Regions from separate parts of the Lactiplantibacillus koreensis genome, predicted to be linked through region 1. Evidence: a T-box and tRNA genes for the amino acid it is inferred to sense, from the RefSeq annotation. Region 1 holds a T-box; the other holds one or more tRNA genes.

Evidence for each region. A T-box is a leader RNA that pairs with one kind of tRNA and senses whether it is charged. The one in region 1 lies ahead of leuS (leucine--tRNA ligase), so its partner is inferred to be a tRNA-Leu.
Region 2: it has a tRNA-Leu gene. The T-box ahead of leuS (leucine--tRNA ligase) is inferred to sense a tRNA for this amino acid. The anticodon was not compared.

Annotation. Positions count from the first base shown of each region.
Region 1 covers NZ_CP027190.1:2,327,704-2,333,366, forward strand. The annotation lists gene metK (methionine adenosyltransferase) at 1-394, shown strand, start outside; gene C5Z25_RS11295 (MDR family MFS transporter) at 531-2,033, shown strand; gene C5Z25_RS11300 (phosphatase PAP2 family protein) at 2,092-2,748, opposite strand; T-box leader at 2,892-3,097, shown strand; gene leuS (leucine--tRNA ligase) at 3,186-5,609, shown strand.
Region 2 covers NZ_CP027190.1:1,842,974-1,848,636, forward strand. The annotation lists gene C5Z25_RS08820 (homoserine dehydrogenase) at 38-1,324, shown strand; gene thrB (homoserine kinase) at 1,333-2,208, shown strand; tRNA gene C5Z25_RS08830 (tRNA-Leu) at 2,263-2,347, shown strand; gene C5Z25_RS08835 (MarR family winged helix-turn-helix transcriptional regulator) at 2,606-3,040, opposite strand; gene C5Z25_RS08840 (hypothetical protein) at 3,148-3,606, shown strand; gene C5Z25_RS08845 (mannose/fructose/sorbose PTS transporter subunit IIA) at 4,410-5,384, shown strand; gene C5Z25_RS08850 (PTS mannose/fructose/sorbose transporter subunit IIC) at 5,417-5,663, shown strand, end outside.

The DNA of each region.
Region 1 (5,663 bases):
GTTCGCTCATCATGGTGGCGGGGCTTTCTCTGGTAAGGATGCGACCAAAGTGGACCGTTCTGCAAGTTATGCGGCTCGCTACATTGCGAAAAATTTAGTTGCTGCTGGCTTGGCTGATCAGGTTGAAGTCCAACTAGCATACGCTATTGGGGTTGCCGAACCAGTCTCAATTGCGGTTGATACGGCTGGTACCGGTAAGGTCAGTGATGATGCGTTAATTACAGCGATTCGCCAAAACTTTGATTTGCGGCCCGCTGGGATTATTAAGATGTTAGACTTACAACGCCCAATTTATCGGCAAACTGCTGCGTACGGTCATTTCGGTCGGACGGATGTTGACTTGCCTTGGGAACATACTGATAAAGTAGCTGCTTTAAAAGCTGAATTTAACTAAATAAACGTAACGATTTTTCGTTACGGTCTGTAGGTACTCGACGCTAAAAGCGACCTTGTTTTAACAGGTCGCTTTTTTTGCGGCCTGAGTAACGAGCAGGTTGTGCTATTTTTCAAACATAGAAGGAGTAAAACACATGCAACAACGTAAAACCAACGTCATCGCGGTTACGATTGCGATATACGTGGCCACGTTCATGAGCGCTATCGAAGGGACCATCGTGTCAACGGCCTTGCCAACAATTGTCGGCGACCTGCACGGGGTTGCATTAATGAACTGGGTTTTTTCAATTTATTTATTGACCAACGCCATGATGACGCCAATTTATGGCAAATTAACGGACTTAATTGGTCGTAAACCAGTTATGCAAGCCGGATTGATTATCTTTATTATCGGCTCGATGATGAGTGGCCTATCTGATTCCATGCCAGTCCTGATTTTCTGGCGAGCCATCCAAGGAATTGGGGCTGGTGCACTGATGCCGGTAGCCATGACCATTATTGCGGACATTTATTCATTTGAACGGCGGGCCAAAGTGCTGGGCTTTAATAGTTCGGCTTGGGGGATTGCCTCAGTCTTGGCGCCCTTAATTGGGGGCATCATTGTTGATAAGTTAAGTTGGCATTGGATCTTTTTCATCAATGTGCCCGTGGGCTTGATTACCTTAGTTTTATTTCAAGTCTATTTACGAGAACCTAAGCGGCAGCGGCAGGGTAAAGTCGATTATTTGGGTAGTTTCTGGTTAATGCTATTTTTACTATGCTTGATGTTGAGTTTCCAATTACTTGGAAATGCGACAATTAGTTGGGCTACGGTTATCATGGCATGGCTGTTAAGCGGCTTTAGTCTGTGGTTATTTATTCGCCGTGAGAGTCGTACCGCAGAACCTGTGATTTCGTTGGACTTATTCAAGAATCATACGTTTGTCATTCAAAATGCCGTGGCGGCGTTAGTGAGTGGCTTCTTGATGGCCGTCGAAGTATACATTCCCACGTGGACTCAAGGTATTCTTGGTGTGCCAGCATCCCTAGCAGGTTTTGCGGTAACGCCAAGTTCGTTAATGTGGATTATTGGGTCTTTCGTGACGGGCCGATTGTTGGCTAAATGGGCGCCACGGAAAATTATCTATTTAAGTTTAATGTTTATTCTGGTTACTAGTATTTGCCTGGCACTCTTACCGGTTTCAACGGCCTTTGGCTGGTTCTTCTTGATTACCGCGATTGGGGGCGTTGGTTTTGGAATTACCATCACCGCAACGACGGTAACGTCACAGCACCTCGTCGCCCCAGAAAATGTGGGGGTAGCGACATCGTTTAACACGTTGAGTCGGACAATCGGACAGACCTTAATGATTTCGATCTTTGGGATTGCTCTAAATGTCGGGATGAATCAAGGCATTCAACAGCATGCAGGTACTAATATGGCAATGATGAATAAACTGATTAATCCACAGACGGCGACGAGTTTACCCGCAAAGCTCCGACCAACGCTACATGGAATTCTTTATACCGGGCTGCATTGGGTCTATCTAATTGGTCTTGGTCTCGTGATTTTAGCGCTAATTGTGAATAGTTTTGACCGTGGCAAACAGCTGACTGCGGCGCAACATGCGGCTAAGTTAAAAAATAAAGCAAACTAACTAAAGTTTAATAAAAACCGTAGCTTGGCGCCTATTTCGACGTTCAAACTACGGTTTTTTATGGCACATTTTTCGGGGTTAAGGGGCCAATACGTTGTCCTTGACTCAAGCGGGTACTCAAATATAAGAGACAGCTCCCAAGTAAGACGCCTCCCACAGTATCGCTAGGGTAATGGACGCCGACGACGATGCGACTGATCATCATTAGTAAAATCAGGACGCAACCGCCGACTAACAGGCCGCGTTTTAACGAGCGGTTCTGCAGTTGATCATAGGCGATAACTAACAAACTACCGACTAATACGGTCGCTGTTGTGGAGTGGCCGCTGGGATAACTATAGCCCCCAATCTCAATGAGCCGCCATGCAGTTGGCCGGGGACGTTGAATCAGTTGTTTGATAAAATAATTGCCATAAGCAGCTAAGCCCCAAGTATTAATCCAAAAAAATAGTGTGGCCCGTTGCTGATGACACCAAACTAATAGCAAGCCGATTGCTACGGTGATGAAGGTCACTTGCACTGAATTTCCCAACTGTGTATAGGCAACTAGTCCGTTTTGTAACCAAGCCGGACTTTGATGTAGCGGCCATGCGATGTGCGTATCAAAAGTTTTAATAAACGAGGCTTGACGCCAAACGGCCCAGGTCCAGCCGAGCCATAGTAAAAACACGACTAACATTGCCCCATCACGTCGTTGCCAATGAAGTTTAGCCATCGGAGTCCTCCAATCAAGATTGTTTGTCCTGATTATAGCATGTTTTGTCGTTGTAACCGGGTCCAGTGCGTGAGAAACCACGTTTTTAACCGTGCGAGCCCTTGAAAAAGTAAGCCGAATTTGCTAACATAGGTAGCAATAACTTTACGACTCTGACAAGGACTAGTAAGCCAAGCTGATTTTCAGAAACCTCGTGGGCGCTGAGAACGAGGAATTAGCGACGCTGAACTTACCTTCGAGTCTTCCGGCTCAACTTACAAGACGGACGTGGTTTCGCGTTAAGATTCCCAAGAGGCCACGGCAACGTGGAATCATAGGTGGTACCGCGGAACCTGTTTTCGTCCTATAAGCGCTTTTTGCTTATAGGCTTTTTTTGTAACCTGAGTCGCCAACTGACACTTAGATACATAAACCAGTACCAAGAGAGGGGCACTAGCATGGCATATAATCATCAAATTATTGAACGCAAGTGGCAACATTATTGGAAAGCTAACAAAACGTTCAAGACGTTAGATACAACGGATAAAAAGAAATATTACGCTTTGGATATGTTCCCATATCCATCTGGTCAAGGGTTGCATGTCGGTCATCCAGAAGGATATACTGCGACGGATATCATGTCACGGTTGAAACGGATGCAAGGCTACAACGTATTACATCCAATGGGGTGGGATGCGTTTGGACTACCAGCCGAACAGTACGCCTTAAAAACGGGTCACAACCCGAAGGACTTTACAGCGCAAAATATTAAAAACTTTAAACGTCAGATTCGGTCATTGGGATTTTCCTATGATTGGGATCGCGAAGTTAATACGACGGACCCGACGTTCTACAAATGGACCCAATGGATTTTTGAACAATTATACAAACGAGGCTTAGCCTATGAATCTGAAACGCTCGTTAACTGGGCGCCAGATATGATGGGCGGGACTGTAGTCTCAAATGAAGAAGTCATTGATGGCAAGACTGAACGTGGTGGCTACGACGTTTATCGGGTGCCAATGAAACAATGGAGCTTAAAGATTACAGCGTATGCTGATCGGTTGATTGATGATTTAGATGATATTGATTGGCCTGAAAATATTAAAGAACAACAACGGAATTGGATTGGCCGTTCGATCGGGGCTGCGATTAAGTTTAAAGTTGCGGACCATGACGATCAGGTCATCGAAGTCTTCTCAACTCGGCCAGATACGTTATACGGTGCTAGTTACATGGTATTAGCACCAGAACATGCCCTCGTTGAAAGCCTAACCACGCCGGCTCAGGCTGATGCGATTAAAGCTTATAAGGCTAAGATTGCGACCAAGTCTGATTTGGAACGAACTGATCTAAACAAAGATAAGACCGGGGTCTTTACTGGGAGTTACGGCATTAACCCAGTTAACGGCGAAAAACTCCCCATCTGGATTGCTGATTACGTTTTAGCTTCTTATGGGACTGGGGCCATTATGGCTGTACCAGCGCATGATGATCGTGATTTTGAGTTCGCCCAGAAGTTCGACTTACCAATCAAACCTGTTATTGCTGGTGAGAATGACTATACTAGCCAGTCTTACACGGGCGATGGCGTTCATATCAATTCTGGTCTCGTGGATGGTCTCGAAAAGCAACCAGCGATTGATAAAATGATCGACTGGTTAGCTGCCCATGACTGTGGTGAAAAGAAAGTCAATTATCGGTTACGAGATTGGATCTTCTCACGGCAACGGTATTGGGGTGAACCAATTCCTGTAATTCATTGGGAAGATGGCGAAACCACATTAGTGCCAGAAGATGAATTGCCATTACGCTTACCAGCAACTAAGAACTTGGAACCTTCCGGAACCGGAGAAAGTCCATTAGCTAACATTGACGATTGGGTTAATGTGGTCGATGAAAATGGCCGTAAAGGGAAGCGTGAAACGAACACGATGCCACAATGGGCAGGGAGTTCGTGGTACTTCTTACGTTACATTGATCCGCACAATCCAGATGCTTTAGCCGATTATGACAAGCTCAAGTATTGGTCACCCGTCGACTTGTATGTTGGGGGTGCTGAACATGCGGTGCTCCATTTATTGTATGCACGATTCTGGCACAAGTTCCTATATGATTTGGGCGTGGTTCCAAACAAAGAACCATTCCAAAAGCTCGTTAACCAAGGCATGATTTTAGGCGATAACCATGAAAAGATGTCTAAGTCACGTGGTAACGTTGTTAATCCAGATGATATTGTGGACCAATATGGGGCCGATACGTTACGCCTCTATGAGATGTTTATGGGACCATTGGAAGCATCGATTCCATGGAGCACGGATGGCTTACATGGTGCTAATAAGTGGATTGAACGGGTTTGGCGATTAATTGTGGATGAAAATAATCGCGTCCGTGATCGGGTAACGACTTTTAACGACGGTAAGTTAACGAAAGTCTATAACGAAACGGTTAAAAAGGTTACGGCCGACTATGAAGCGATGCGGTTTAATATTGCTATTTCACAAATGATGGTCTTTGTTAACGAAGCTTACAAAGTGGATGATTTACCAATCGTTTACATTGAAGGGCTTGTGAAGTTAATTGCGCCAATTATGCCGCATTTGGCTGAAGAACTCTGGTCATTGTTAGGTCACGAAAAGACGATTACGTATGCGATGTGGCCAACTTATGATGAATCTAAGCTAGTCGAAGCAACGGTGCAAATTGTCTTGCAAGTTAATGGTAAAGTCCGTTCACATGCGGAAGTTAGCAAAGATCTTGGTCAAGCTGAACTTGAAAAATTAGCTTTAGCGGATGCCAAGGTGCAAGAATTTACGGCAGGTAAAACGATTCGCAAAGTGATTGCGATTCCTGGCAAATTAGTTAATATTGTCGCTAATTAAAGTTGATAATAATGCGAAAAGTCTGAGGCGAAGTCTCAGGCTTTTTTTGTCTGA
Region 2 (5,663 bases), 480 kb from region 1:
ATGGGCTTAACTATTAGGAATTTTGGAGGCGTTAGCGATGGAAACAATCAAAATTGGTATTGTCGGTCTAGGAACAGTTGGGACTGGCGTGGTCAAAATGTTACAAGCACATCAAGCAAAAATTTCAGAGATTACTGGTCGCAAGCTCGAATTAGCTTGTGTTGTCGTGCATAACTTGAACAATCATCAACAGGCCGAACTTGGCACTGTCCGATTGACCGATCAAATTGAGACCTTGATCGATGATCCCGAGATTCAAATTATGGTTGAAGTCATGGGATCAATCCATCCAGCCAAAGAATACATCACCCGCGCACTACAAGCAGGCAAACATGTGGTGACTGCTAATAAGGATTTGATTGCGCAGTACGGACGCGAATTGGTTCAAATTGCGCGTGAAAATCATCGTGATCTTTTCTATGAAGCGAGTGTTGCTGGGGGGATTCCGATTTTACGGACGATTGATAATAGTTTTGCGGCGGATAAGATTCAGCGGGTAATGGGAATTGTCAATGGGACGACTAACTATATCATGACACAAATGTTAACTAAAAACTGGTCGTATCAACAAGCCTTAGCGAGTGCGCAGACATTGGGGTTTGCTGAAAAGGATCCAACGAATGACGTTGAAGGCTTGGATGCGGCGTATAAAATGATCATTTTGACACAATTCGCTTTTGGGATGAGTTTATCGCTATCCCAAGTTAAGGTACAAGGGATTACTAAAATTAGTCCGGAAGACATTGCCGAAGCGCATCAACTGGGCTATACCATCAAGTTATTAGGGATTGCTGAAGAACTGGATGATCGGATTGCGGTATCGGTCGGACCAGTACTGGTCTCAGATCAGCATCCATTAGCGACGGTACAAAATGAAAATAATGCCGTTATGGTGACTGGGACGGCCGTGGGAGATACGATGTTTTATGGCCCCGGTGCCGGCGAATTACCGACGGCTAACAGTGTTTTAAGTGATATCACGACGGTCACTAAAAATATTGCCTTGAACACGACGGGGAATACGTTTAATTCTTACCGACAAGAGACAAATTTAGCGGCCCCTGTTGACGTTATTTATCCACATTTTATTGCACTGAAAATGCGTGATTTACCTGGGATGATGATGCGGTTGACTGAAATTATGACCCGAGCTCAAGTTTCCTTTAGTCAGATTATTCAAAATCAATTAGGGGACGGTAATGCGCGGGTGGTGATCATCACACATGCCATGAATGATCAACAATTGGCGGCTGTTACCACGGCAATTGGCGAACAACCTAACATGCAATTGTTAGCCCGTTATAAAGTTTTGAAAAATGAGTAGGTGAAATGATGTTAACAATTTCAGTACCAGCGACTTCCGCCAATCTTGGACCGGGGTTTGATTCGATTGGTTTGGCTTTAGATTTACAACTAACGTTGACTGTTGTGGCGCCAAGTGCGACGTGGCAGGTCAGTCATCCGTTTGGGGCGGCCGTCCCAACGGATGCGACGAATTTAATCGTTAAAACGGCGTTAACTTTAGCACCAGATTTACCGCCACAACACCTGAAAGTCCAATCAGCGATACCGTTAGCCCGCGGGTTAGGGAGTAGTTCGACAGCAATTGTGGCCGGCTTAGCTTTAGCTAATGCTTTAATGCCTGAGCCAGTCGCTACGGTTGAACTACTACAGTTGTCGACACAGTTAGAAGGGCATCCAGATAATGTAGCGCCGGCAATTCTCGGTGGCTTGGTGGTGGCAACCGCAGTCCATCAGCAAGTTCAAGCGGTGCAATTGCCAACACCAACTTGGTTTGCCAGTGTGTATGTGCCGAATGAACCTTTGTTGACGGTGGCGAGCCGGGCCGCGTTACCAACAGACTTAGCGTATACGCAAGCAATTACGGGGAGCAGCGTTGCAAATACCTTAGTCGCCGCTTTAGCCATGAAAAATTGGTCATTAGCATTACAGCTATTAGAAGCGGATCAATTCCATGAACAGTACCGAGCACAGTTAGTACCAGCATTAGCCATCGTCCGGCAAACGGCCCATGCGTTAGGGATAGTTGGCACATACCTTAGTGGGGCTGGTCCAACAATTGTGACCCTGGGCCAGCGCGCTGATTTAGTAAGGCTGCAACAACAGTTACAACAGAATGCAACGCTAACTGGGCAGTATTACTTATTACCTATTGATGCGACTGGGGTTAAAATCAATAAATTTTAAATTTAGCTTGTCAGACTCACGACATTTTGTTAAAATGGTTTTTGTGAGTGTGATGCGGCCATGGCGGAATTGGCAGACGCGCAAGATTAAGGATCTTGTCGGGGTTAACCCGGTGGAAGTTCGAATCTTCTTGGCCGCACTTTATAGACGGAATAGCTGGTATTGATACGAGAAATCGTTGAGATATCAGCTTTTTTATTATTCATGATGGTGAATAATATGGAATAGAAGGAAACAAAATCGAAACTGATTTTTGATTATTGAGATAACATTTTTTTGTAGTAGCTAATAGCTAAAATAGATCAGTCCGAATCAAGCGTTTTTGATTCGGACTGATCTATTTGAATAAAAAGCTTTATTGATGAATGATTCAGGTTTGATTTCTTTAAAAAATGATTTATTGCCGATGATCAAATTTCTTTGTTCGCTCGCTCAAGGCCGCTAATTGGTTGAAAAATTTCTCAACATCAGCAGCAGGCATATCTGCGAGAACTTCGTCCCAGAGAGACTGTTTGATTTGACGGATTGTTTCACAGGCAGCCAGTCCTTTTGGTGTAATGCTGACCCAAGTGGCTCGGTGGTCGCTATTGTTGGGAACTCTAGCGATATAGCCGTCTCTTTCAAGCCGGGTCATTTCTCGACTGACTAAGCCTTTATTAATGGCCAGGTCATTTGTAAGTTGTTTGGCGGTAATCCGATCATGTTCACTGATTAAGAGGAGAAAATTTGCATTACTAGCGTTGATTCCAGGGAGCGTCAGTTCATGATTTGTGGCCGTCTGAAAGCGACGGTGGATTGCACCAATGAATTTTCCGAGTTTGATAATGTCCAAGGCAATGACCTCCTTTATTTCAATATAGTATAGCATATAGTTGACAAATAAACTAAATTCGGTTATTCTATATTAGTTGCTTTAGCAACTATATGGAGGGAAATTAAATGACTTTAAAACAACGATTGCTTTTTACTTTATTTTTATGTACTGGGATGGCCGGTAGTATGAGTTGGCTAGGAATGGCGAAGAGTATGGGAATTAATGGCGAAATGTGGCGACTATTTTGGTTGTCAATTGGCCCGATGATTGCTTTCGCATTTGTCTTTAACTTGTTAGTGGTCAGCAATTTAAGCAATTTGCTGATTAAGTGGCGAACTCGACGGCTGACTGATTCAGCGGTGATTCGTTTGAAAGCAGCGACAATTCGTAGTTGGACAATGCTTCTAAGCATGTGCTTTACCATGAGTACTTTGGCGTTAACGGTGAATGGGACCCTATTCCATATGACAGTGGCGCAGTTTATTCTGGGATTCTTTGGCACACTGACCATGGCCTACTTTATCCGTGATCTTGTTATTATGCCACTAGCAACCCGGCTGGTATTTCAGATCATGCCGGTTTGAGGATGCCAAATTCAGTTAATCTTAGATTTTTCTGAGCCAGAAAGTATCAGTAGTGAGTAAAAACTTAATTTATTTAAAAAAGCCCAGTATTGCGAGGCAGTTCCCGTAATACTGGGCTTTTTAGCTGATTTGAAACCGATTAGGTGTTCATCAATAAGGTGCTTGCCAAAAGTTATCTGACTAACTAGAACTAATGCTGACTTAATTGCGGGGGACTATTTTTCTGCAAATGGCTTAGCAGTTTAGTCTAAATTGTTACTACTATATATTATTGATAGTTAACAAACCAATTGGTCAAGAGACTCATTGCCAGTGAACAACAGGCGATTACTGTTAATTTGACGTCAACTGATATAACGCATTTGGAAGACTTGGCTCAAAGACCGATGTTGAGACTAAAGGGGCTTGGGAAGCCCCCATGATTTAAGCGTCATTTAGTCAAGAGACGTAACCAAACTTGGGTTGCGTCTTTTTTACTGGCTTAGCATCATAATCAAGGCGCAGTTATTAAGAAAAATTAAATTAACGCCTAAGAAATACACATGATACTTAAAAAAGTCTTAAAAATACGCTATTTTGATACACAAAATGGTAATACGGACTTCTGTATCACTTTTGTGTATCAAAAAGAAGCCTATGATAACAAGCTTTACAAACTAGTGTATTTTGGCACGGGACTTGCATATATATAAGTGAGTGCAAAAAGATTGCGCTTACAGTATCACAATAAATGAAGTTACAGGCTATTTAGATATTATTTATTCATTTTCCTATGACTGTAACAAAAAATAGGAGGTACAAAGATGGTAAGCATTATCATTGCTAGTCATGGCGAATTTGCCAAAGGCATTTATCAATCTGGTTCAATGATTTTCGGCGAACAAGAAAACGTTCAACCCGTTACGTTGATGCCTAGCGAGGGCCCTGATGATATTAAGGCTAAGTTGGAAAAAGCAATTGCTTCTTTCGATGATCAAGACCAAGTCTTATTCCTAGTCGATCTTTGGGGTGGCACACCTTTCAATCAGGTCAATGGCTTGTTTGAAGAGCATAAGGACAAATGGGCAATTGTTGCTGGTTTGAACTTGCCAATGTTAATTGAAGCCTATGCATCACGGCTTTCAATGGACTCAGCTCATGAAATTGCAACTCATATCATTGAGACTGCAAAGGATGGGGTTAAGGTTCGACCAGAAGCATTGGCACCTAAGGAAACTAAGGCGGCTGCACCAGTAGCTAATGCCGGTGGTCGTCCTGGTAAGTTCGATTACGTGCTTGCTCGGATTGATTCACGATTACTACATGGTCAAGTTGCAACGGCCTGGAGTAAAACAGTTAATCCTACTCGGATTATCGTTGTTTCTGATAACGTTGCCAAAGACAACTTACGGACTCAAATGATTATCCAAGCAGCGCCAAATGGGGTTAAAGCTCACGTGGTTCCAATTGATCAAATGATTAAGTTGGCTAAAGATGACAAACATTTCGGTGGTCAAAAAGCCTTACTATTATTTGAAACACCTCAAGATGCTTTGAAAGCAATCAAGGGTGGCGTACCGTTGGATACCTTAAACATTGGTTCCATGGCACATTCAGTTGGTAAAGTTCAACCTAATAAGGTTTTAGCTTTTAACCAAGACGATATCGATACTTACCATGAATTGGAAAAGATGGGCATCAAGATGGATGTTCGTAAGGTTCCAACTGATGGTCAAGATAACTTGGATCGTATCATGGATAAAGCTGAAAAACTATTGAAAGAACAAGCAAATAGTTAGTTAACTATCGGAGAAAAATGGAGGATTAAAACATGAATTTGAACGCGATTCAAATGATCTTAGTCGTGTTAGTCGCATTTTTAGCTGGTATGGAAGGTATTTTAGATGAATTCCATTTCCATCAACCAGTTGTTGCCTGCGCATTAATCGGCTTAGTTACCGGACAATTAGTCCCATGTATTATTTTAGGTGGTAGTCTTCAAATGATCGCCTTGGGTTGGTCAAACGTTGGTGCCGCTGTTGCGCCTGATGCAGCATTAGCTTCAATTGCATCTGCAA